3 regions of the Kocuria gwangalliensis genome follow, and region 2 is predicted to be linked to each of the others. Evidence: riboswitches for the same ligand, from Rfam matches in the RefSeq annotation. Region 2 holds a riboswitch; each other region holds the start of a gene.
What was found. A riboswitch is a leader RNA that binds a small molecule or an ion and turns the genes downstream of it on or off. The one in region 2 is predicted to bind S-adenosylmethionine.

Region 1 (3,269 bases), on a different contig from region 2:
TCAACGGCGTACAGTGCGCCACCAACCACACCTGACCCGCGAGCTGCAATCCACCCAGCACACCCAATGAATCGAAGCCACCGGCCAGCCACACCGCCGCCATCACCACCCCGGTGAGCAACAGGCTCACGGCCGCCACGGCCATGAGTTCAATCACTCCTTGCAACCAAAGGGGCATGGGGAATCCGCCCTCGCGGCCACCCTGGGGAGAGCCGGGCGAGGGCGGTGTAGTGGGTGAATCCCCGGGGTCACTGTTTCGGCGGCGCTGCGAGCGCTCGCGGACCCCGGGCAGGGTGTTGGAAAAGGTGGGGAAGTTCATCGCCCCCCATCTTTCCACGTCCCCGCCGGAGTTGGCCCAGACTTCACCGACAGGTCACCGGGGCGTGGGCATCCGGTGACCCGACCGGGCCACCGTATTAATCGTGAGAATCGCAGTGGTTGCCGAACAGTTCCTCCCACACATCAATGGCGTGACGCATTCCGTGGTTCGAGTCCTGGACCATCTGCGGGCGCAGGGCCACGAGGCCATGGTCATTGCCCCGTCCTACGACAAACTCAGCTCCCTGGGATCCGTGGACACCATGGACGGTGTCAGGGTCCAACGCATCGCGTCCATTCCGCTCACCGGATACCCGGACGTCCGCGTGGCCAGTTGCACGGTCGCCCGCATGCAACGAATCCTGACCCGTTTCCAGCCGGACGTCGTTCACGTGGCCTCGCCCTTCGTCCTGGGGTGGCAGGCCATTCAGGCGGCCAGGAACTTGGGATTGCCGTGCGCCACCATTTACCAGACGGACATCCCCGGATACGCGGCGCGGTACGGTGCGCCCGTTCTGGAGAACGTGTTGTGGAGCCACGTGCGGAACATGCACAATTCCTCGACCCTGACCCTGGCGCCGTCCACGGCCTCCATTTCCCAGTTGCATGAACACGGTGTGCAGCGTGTGCGGATGTGGCGGCGCGGGGTGGACACTCGCCGGTTCGATCCAACTCGCCGCGATCAGGACTGGCGCGAACGCGTGGGCGGCGGGCGCAAGCTCGTGGGCTACGTGGGTCGTCTGGCACCCGAGAAACAGGTTCAGGACCTCGTGGTGCTGGACTCGCTGCCCGACACCCGACTGGTGATCATCGGGTCGGGGCCGGAAAAGGAGAAGTTGCGCACGTTGTTTCCCAACGCGCACTTCGCGGGATTCCTGGACGGTGACGCATTGGCCACCGCCATGGCCTCCCTGGACGTGTTCGTCCACTCCGGTGAACACGAAACCTTCTGCCAGACGATCCAGGAAGCCATGGCCAGCGCGGTACCCGTGGTGACGGTCGGTCGGGGAGGACCCGTGGACCTTGTCGATTCATCCCGCAACGGTTGGCTGTACAAGCCCGGCGATACCGAAATGCTCCGCGCTCGTGTGGCGGACCTCGTGGGTGACAACGCTAAACGCGCCGCTTTCTCCCGCACTGCGTATGACACCGTGCAGACCCGCACGTGGACCGCCGTGTGTGATCAGCTCATGGAGCACTATGCACAGGCGCAAACCGTGGCCTCCCGCGCGCCCAGGTTCTCCACAACCACCTCCTGATCGGTGGTGCACAATCCATTCGTTGGTTAACTTTTGGTGACGTTATATGTCACCCCCTGGTTTCCCATGCCGTCGACCCGCTACGCTCGAATCCAGCTTCACGAGATGCGCTCTGGTGTTCGGTGTTGAAACCGCACACCTGTCGGGCTCCAACCCGGCGCACGCCAACCCTTGGTTCAGGGGTGGTTTGGATGACGAAGCGGCTGGGGCGCAACCGCGTGCGCAGCAAGAACCTCCCTGTACGAAGGCACACTACTGATGAAGAACATTCAACAATTACGCACAAAGACCGAGTCCCCTCGAGAACAATGGGTTGACGTCACCGTCGACATCGACCCCGACCACCACATGGTGCGTCTCATAGAATCAAACGGGGACATCCACGAATATCTGAGCAACAACGTTCGAGCCCTGGCCCACGCTGCCGCCCACAATCGAGGCCGCGCCCAGTGGTGCGAGAAGTACCGGCAACTACTGGTTCCCGGGGCGTCCAACGTTTCCGGTGGCATTGCGTTCTACAAGCTGGAACCGAAACCGGTGGCGCTCAGCGCCTGATCGGGGCCTCATCCGTGTTCTCACGCCGCGCCTAGTGCGCGGGCAGCTCCTGATCCTGGGTAATCAGCTCCGCGGCGCGCTCGCCGATCATGAAGACCGTGATGTTGGGATTCACGGTCACCAGTTCCGGCATCACTGACGCATCGGCCACGCGCAACCCGCTCACACCCTTGACACGCAGTTGGGGATCCAGCGGTGACTCCTGATCCTCGACCGGGCCCATCCGGCAGGAACCAGCAGGGTGGTACACGGTGTTGTGGGTGCGCTTGATGTACTCGGCGATCTCCTCGTCCGTCTGTACGTCCTGACCCGGAAAGAGTTCCTCGCCGGCCCATTCGGAGAGCCCGGACTGCGCGACGATCTCCCGCGCCTTACGAATGCCCGCGGTCATGATGCGCAGGTCGTAACCCTCGGGATCGGTGAAGTACCGGGGATCCACCCGGGGCTTGTCCCGGTAATCACGCGTGCGCAGACGCACGGTGCCGCGCGAACGGGCGTGTGTGACATTGGGGGTCAGGCAGAAGGCGTTGTCCGCGGTGGGGTAACCGTGGCGGAACGTGTGCATGTCGAAGTTCACGCTGCCGTAATGCATCATCAGGTCCGGGCGGTCCAGGCCGTCATCCACCTGGGCGAACAGGCCGATCTCCCACCACTGGGTGGAGTCCTCCACCATGGGCTGTTTGGCCTCCCACTGGATCACGGCCTCGGGGTGATCCTGAAGGTGTGAACCCACACCCGGGGAGTCCACGAGCACGTCCACGCCCACCTCGGTGAGATGCTCGGCCGGGCCGATGCCCGAGAGCATGAGCAGCTTGGGCGTGTCGATGGCGCCGGCGGAGACGATCACCTCGCGGTTGGCCGAGAGCACGTGAGCGCGACCAAAGGCGTCATCCGTGATCTCCACGCCGGTGGCACGCCGGTTCTCGTCGAAGACAATGCGCTTGGCCTGGGTGCCGGTCAGGACGGTGAGGTTCGTACGCTCCCGGATCGGGTGCAGGTAGCTCACCGACGACGACGCTCGGGTACCGTCCTCGCGCGCGTTGATCTGGAAGAAGTTCGCGCCCTGGGTCACCGTCTTGCCGGTGTTGAAGTCCGCGCGCGGAATCCCGGCCTGTTCGGCGGCGTCGAGCACCGCCA
Region 2 (3,269 bases):
CCCGTTCGGCTACGCCCGCGCACTGGGTGATTACGTCATGGCATCGCCCAGTTCGTACCACGCGGTCGAGGCCGCGGCGGGTCTGCTGCGCGGGGCGGGATTCACGCAACTGAACGAAACCGAGGCGTGGAGCGACGTCGCCGGGCGGCACTTCACGATTCGCGACGGCGCTCTGATCGCCTGGGTGGCCCCGCGCGATCTTCGCGCGGGCACCGGCTACCGGATCCTGGGCGCCCACACGGATTCACCCGGGTTCAAGCTCAAGCCCAAACCCACCACGGTGTCCCACGGCTGGTACCAGGCCGGGGTGGAGGTTTACGGCGGGGTGTTGTTGAACTCGTGGCTGGACCGTGACCTGCGCCTGGCCGGGCGGCTCGTGGTGCGCGGTGAGAACGGTGAACTCTCACAGCACCTGTGCTCGACCGAGGCCATTGCGCGCATTCCACAACTTGCCATCCATTTGGATCGCTCAGCCAACGAGGGTCTCACGCTCGACAAGCAGCAGCACGTGCAGCCCATCTGGGGGACCGGGTCGGTTCAGGACGCTGATGTGTTGGGGTTGCTCGCGGACATGGTCGAGGCGTCGGTGACTCCGGAGCGCATTGTGGGCTTCGACGTGGTGCTCGCGGACACCCAAAAACCGGAGCTGATCGGGCAGCGGCGGCAGCTGCTCGCGAGTGGGCGGTTGGACAACCTGTCCTCCGTGTACGCCGGGTTGCACGCACTGGTCGAGCACGCGGATGACCTCGAGTCCGCGTCGCAGATCTCGATGCTGGCCGCGTTCGACCACGAGGAGGTCGGTTCCGCCACGCGCTCGGGCGCGGCCGGTCCGTTCCTGGAGGACGTCCTGGTCCGGATCAGTGCGGCCCGGGGCGAATCGCAGGACGATTATCGGCGCTCCCTGTCCGCATCGGTGTGCCTGTCCGCGGACGCCGGGCACCTGGTGCACCCCAATTACCGGGGGCACCACGACCCCGTGAACACTCCGGAGCCCGGTGCCGGGCCGCTGCTCAAGATCAACGCCAATCAGCGGTACACCACCGACGCCGTGGGCGCGGGGCTGTGGGCGGACGCGTGCGAGCGCGCCGGAATCAGTTACCAGGAGTTCGTCTCCAACAACAACGTGCCGTGCGGTTCCACCATCGGACCCATCACGGCCACCCGGCTGGGCATGCGCACGCTGGACGTGGGCGTGGGACTGCTCTCGATGCACTCCGCCCGCGAACTCGCCCACGTGGATGACCTGCATGCGCTGTCCCGGGTGACCGGGGCGTTCTGGCGGTCATAGAGCGTCACGCGTGTTGACAGTCACTCCGAGCCCGTGATGACCTGAACCCGTAACGCCATCAAGAGCGGCCGAGAGACGTGGCTCGTTAACGCCGCAGCAACCACCCGGATACCGGGACGGTGCTTCCGCCACGACCGATGGACAGCTTTTCGGCTCCTGCGGTTCGCACGCTCACGCCCGTGCGCCGGGCTGCTCCCGGTCGATGGTGCGGAGCATCGCGACAGAACGCGAGGGACCACCGAGAACATGAGCACCGACACCCGAACCACAGAACAGTTGGCCACCACCAAACATCAACCGCACGCCGCGGAGCCGCTGAGCACCCGCGACCTTTTCGACGTGTTTCAACCGGTGTTCGAGCGCATTGCCGGCGGGGCCGTGGAGCGCGAACAACGGCGGATCCTCCCGTTCGAGCAGTTCGCGTGGCTCAATGAGCGGCGCTTCGGCGCGCTCACGGTCCCGCGCCCGCGGGGCGGCTACGGTGCCACCCTGGAGCAGGTTGCCGAGTTGCTGATCGCCCTGGCCGCCGCCGACTCCAACGTGGCGCACGTGTACCGCTCACACCTGGGATTCATTGCGAGCCTGGGCTCCGACGAGTCCGAGGTCTGGTTCCCGCGTATTGCCGCCGGTGAAACCGTGGGTAATGCCGCGACCGAGCGTTCCGGTGCAGCCCTGGGCACCGCCGCCACCACACTCACCCGGACCGGCGACGGCGAGTGGGAACTCAACGGCACCAAGTACTACTCCACCGGTTCCATTTTCTCCGACTGGATCCAGGTCACCGCCCAGATCCCCGGTCACGAGGAGCGCTCGCACGCGCTGGTGAAGAGCTCGTGGGACGGCATCGAACTGGTCGATGACTGGGACGGCTTCGGCCAGCAACTCACCGGAACGGGCACCAGCCACTTCCGCGCGGTCAAGGTTCCGGCGTCCCATGTGCGCAATCGAGACGGCCGGGCAACCCAGGAGACCGCCGTGTTCCAGCTCGTGCTGCTCGCTGTCGAGGCCGGCATTGCCAGGGCCGCGATCGACGAGGGTGTTCACCTGGTGCGTTCACGCACCCGCGGCTTCAACACCGGCACGGGATCGGTCGCGCGTGAGGACCCGCAGATCCTGCAGCGCGTGGGTGAGCTCAGCGCCAAGGCTGGCGCCGCGCGGGCAATCGTTCTTCAGGCGGCCCGCGAGCTCGACGCCGCCATCGGCGTTCTCGGCGGCGATCCCCTGCTCGAGAACCCTCAGGAGTTGACCAACGCGTGCGAGGTGCCGGTGGCGCACGCGCAGGTGGTTGTCCCGGACCTGGTGCGCGACGTCACCGACGGGATCTTTGATCTGCTCGGCGCCTCCGCCGTGGGTAAATCCAAGTCCCTGGACCGCTTTTGGCGCAACGCGCGCACGGTGGCCACCCACAATCCCACCATGTACAAGGCGCGGATCGTGGGCGACCACCGCGTCAACGGCACCCCGATGTTCGGCCTCAACGCCATTGGTGAGGTCAACCCGTCCGGCGAACCCACAACGAAACAGGGCTGAACGCTGTTAGGCCTTTGGCGCACTCTCGGCAGTGCCGCGAACGCATCACAGGTACCGCCCGGGCCTTCGCACCCATCTCCTGCGTGGTTAGAACCCTGGGCGCGGGCCACAAGGGCCCCAACGACGCACCACCTGCAAAGAGAGGTTCTCACGAGCCATGAGATGTGCCGCTTGCATAACGTTGGAACCGCTGCGCGTCGATCACGCCTCAGAAATGGTCGAGGTACTCGGTGACCCGGCACTCTACGAGTTCACGGGTGGCGAGTCACCCACGCTTGACGAACTCACCGCACGGTACGCGCACCAGATCGGGGGAGCCTCACCGGACGGAGCCGAAGAATGGCGTAACTGGATCGTGGGATCAGTGGCCACCACGCAAGCCATCGGGTATGTGCAGGCCACGATCCGGCGAACTCAACGGTCCGCGGATCTCGCCTGGGTGATCGGCTCC
Region 3 (3,269 bases), on a different contig from region 2:
TGCAGTAAAACGGGATCAAAGGGTCGCTCAGCCGGTACCTGTCAGGCAACCACCTGACGTTTGGAGGAAATCACCCCGGTGTTGAAACCGGCCAGGTGCAGGCCGCCGTGGAAACGCGCGTGTTCGATCTTCACGCAGCGGTCCATCACGGCGTTGAGTCCGGCGTTCTCGGCAATCGCCGCGGCTTCCTCACTCCACGAGCCCAGCTGCATCCACACGGTCTTGGCGCCGAGGTCCACCGCCTCCTGTGCCACACCGGGCAGGTCCGCATCTTTACGGAACGCGTCCACCATGTCCGGAACCTCGGGCAGATCCGCCAATGACGGGTAGACCTTCTGGCCCAGCACCTCGTCCAGCACCGGGTTCACGAAGTACACGCGATACGGGGACGACGACATCAGGTACGTGGCCACGAAATAGCTCGCCCGCGCGGGCTTGTTGGACATGCCCACGATCGCGATCGACTCGGTGTTGCGCAGGATGTTCAACCGCTCGGGGGCGCTGGGGCCCACCCAGGTGCGTTCGGTGCTCATACCTGTTCTCCTTCGGTGCCGGGCAGCGCGCAGGCCGCCGCGCTGTTGTCCTGCTCAAGTGTGTTCTTCGCTGCCTCGTCCCGGACAGCGGCGGGTGCGGTGACGACGTCGCCCTCGCGGCTGATCCCGGTCGCGGCGGTCAACGCCTGGTCCAGATCCCACAGGATGTCCGCGGGGTCCTCGAGACCCACGGAAATCCGGATTAGGTCTTCCTTCACGCCGCCGGATTCCAGCTGCTCGGAACTGAGCTGCTGGTGGGTGGTGGAGGCCGGGTGCAGCACCAGGGTGCGGGCGTCACCGATGTTGGCCAGGTGCGAGGCCAGCTGCAGGTTCTCGATGAAGCGGCCTCCCACGTCGCGTCCGCTGAGCTGCTCGGTCGATGCGACACCGAAGGCGAACACGGAACCGATGCCCTGGGGCAGGTACTTCTGGGCGCGCTCGTGGTGCGGGTGGTCTTCAAGGCCCGCGTGGTTCACGTACGCGATGCGGGGATCGGTGGCCAACCACTGCACGACTTCTTGCGCGTTCGCCACGTGTGCGTCCATGCGCTGGGGGAGGGTTTCCACGCCCTGCAGGAGGTTCCACGCGGCCTGCGGAGTCAGGGACGGGCCGATGTCACGCAGCTGCTCGGAGCGCAGCTTGGTCAGGAACCCGTACTCGCCAAAGTTTCCCCACCACGTCACGTTGTTGTACGAGGGGACCGGTTCGGTCATGGCGGGGAACCTGCCGTTGCCCCAGTTGAAACGGCCGGACTCGACCACCACACCGCCCAGGGTGTTGCCGTGGCCGCCCAGGAACTTGGTGATCGAGTGGATCACGATGTCCGCGCCGTGCTCGAACGGTCGGCACAGGTACGGGGTGTTGAGCGTGGCATCCACGATCAGTGGCAAGCCCGCCTCGTGGGCGACCTCCGCCAGTCCTTCCAGATCGGCGATCTCACCGGACGGGTTGGCCACGAGCTCGGTGTAGACGGCCTTGGTGTTCTCGGTGATCGCCGCCTTGTAATCGGCCGGATCGGTGCCGGGAACAAAAGTGGTTTCCACCCCGAAGCGCCGCAGGGTCACGTCCAACTGCGTGACCGTGCCGCCGTAGAGCTGGGAGGAGGCGACCACGTGATCGCCCTGTCCGCACAGCGCGGCAAAGGTGATGAATTCCGCGGCCATCCCGGAGGACGTCGCCACCGCACCAATACCACCCTCGAGGGACGCAATGCGCTCCTCCAACGCCGCCACGGTGGGGTTGCCGATGCGCGAGTAAATGTTGCCGTACTTCTGCAGCGCGAAGAGGTTGGCGGCGTCGTCGGCGTCCTTGAAGACGAACGAACTGGTCTGGTAGATCGGGACGGAACGGGCGCCGTGTTCGGCGTCCGGGGTGCCGCCCGCGTGCAGCGCACGGGTGCGGAAACCGAACTGGTGCTCGGCCATAGGGGTCCTCCTTGTCGGCCGCGTACAGCTCCCGTCCGAACACTGCCCGGGCCCGCGCAGCACTCCATCGGTCCTGGCGGTAGCACCGTGCAGTAGGCCGATCACTGCGGGTTGCTGCGGCGTCGTCGATCCAGGTCTCTCGGCCGCTCGGGATGGTGAGTCCATTGTGTCGCGTGGGCGGCGGCGTTCACAAACCGGGGCCGCCGCCGACGACGCCGCACGGCGCGTTGCTGCTGGGCAACCAGGTACGAGTGGAGGAGGGTATAGGTAACCAGCCCGTGAGGGGGCGCTATGGAGTCCGTGATCAAGGTCGGTTTGATCGTGACTGCCGTAGGGGTGGTCGCGCTCGTGGCCACGGAATGGTTGAGCCGTGCGACCTTCGTCGAAGGGACGGGCCCGAATATCGGCGCGGCATTCATCATGCTGTTTGCGCTGTCCACACTCGTGGTGGGCGTCGTGCTCACGGTCGTCGGAGTGCTCACTGACCGCCGACGACGCCGCACGGCACCTCCCGCGCGGCAGCGCTGATTAGGAGTACTTCTCCGGGTTCATCCGGCGCAGGTTCTCCCGCGCCACGGCGGTGAGGTTCTCGAGCGGGAGGCCTGCGGGGCAGACCTCCGTGCAGTCGCCCAGCAGGGAGCAGGGGCCGAACTCGTGCTCGGCGGCGTCGAGGACCTTGCTCGAGCGTTCGTTGCGTTCCTCCGGCGTCTTGGCCAGCGGCGGAAGTTCCTTGAGCAGCGTGCCCACGTACAACTGGCCGGAACCGTTGGGGCACGCGGCCACGCACGCGCCGCAGCTGATGCAGCCGGCGTTGCCCAGGGCCTTGAGCGCGACCGGGAACTTGGCCTCTTTGGCCACCCGCCGCAGGGCCTTCTTGTCCACGGACAAATCCTTCTTGACCGGGAACGAGCCCGCGCGCATGGGTTCGATGAAGATCTCGTCCCCATCGCGGTAGGCCCGCAGCGACTGGGTGCACGAGGCCTGGTTCTTGTCCGGGCCGTGGGGCACGCCGTCCACGGTCACTCCGCATTTGCCGCAGATGCCTTCGCGGCAGCCGTCGTCGAAGCTGACGGGGTCATCTCCTTGGCGGATGAGGGTTTCATTGACGGCGTCGAGCAGGTCCAGAATGCTCATGTCCTCGCGCGCCTCGACCGGGCTCACGGCCACGAACTCGCCGTCATCCTCTGCGGTGGCCTGCCGCCACACATGAATGGTCAACAGCATCAGCGCACCACCTTCGCTTGCACGGCCACGGGGATCGTGACATTACCCAGGGCGACGACGGCGCCCACGACCTTGGCTGCCACTTCCA

Region 1: another riboswitch for S-adenosylmethionine. It lies ahead of ABEA06_RS14155 (hypothetical protein); the one in region 2 lies ahead of ABEA06_RS05095 (acyl-CoA dehydrogenase family protein).
Region 3: another riboswitch for S-adenosylmethionine. It lies ahead of ABEA06_RS12745 (O-acetylhomoserine aminocarboxypropyltransferase/cysteine synthase family protein); the one in region 2 lies ahead of ABEA06_RS05095 (acyl-CoA dehydrogenase family protein).

The regions. Positions count from the first base shown of each region.
Region 1 is NZ_BAABLN010000071.1:12,686-15,954, forward strand. It holds gene ABEA06_RS14145 (cell division protein PerM) at 1-178, opposite strand, end outside; gene ABEA06_RS14150 (glycosyltransferase family 4 protein) at 423-1,577, shown strand; SAM riboswitch class IV at 1,674-1,815, shown strand; gene ABEA06_RS14155 (hypothetical protein) at 1,836-2,132, shown strand; gene ABEA06_RS14160 (GMC family oxidoreductase) at 2,164-3,269, opposite strand, start outside.
Region 2 is NZ_BAABLN010000010.1:6,233-9,501, forward strand. It holds gene ABEA06_RS05090 (M18 family aminopeptidase) at 1-1,288, shown strand, start outside; SAM riboswitch class I at 1,341-1,432, shown strand; gene ABEA06_RS05095 (acyl-CoA dehydrogenase family protein) at 1,535-2,818, shown strand; gene ABEA06_RS14550 (GNAT family N-acetyltransferase) at 2,976-3,269, shown strand, end outside.
Region 3 is NZ_BAABLN010000035.1:31,269-34,537, reverse strand. It holds gene ABEA06_RS12750 (CoA-binding protein) at 42-533, opposite strand; gene ABEA06_RS12745 (O-acetylhomoserine aminocarboxypropyltransferase/cysteine synthase family protein) at 530-1,957, opposite strand; SAM riboswitch class I at 2,019-2,116, opposite strand; gene ABEA06_RS12740 (hypothetical protein) at 2,249-2,485, shown strand; gene ABEA06_RS12735 (2Fe-2S iron-sulfur cluster-binding protein) at 2,486-3,181, opposite strand; gene ABEA06_RS12730 (succinate dehydrogenase cytochrome b subunit) at 3,181-3,269, opposite strand, start outside.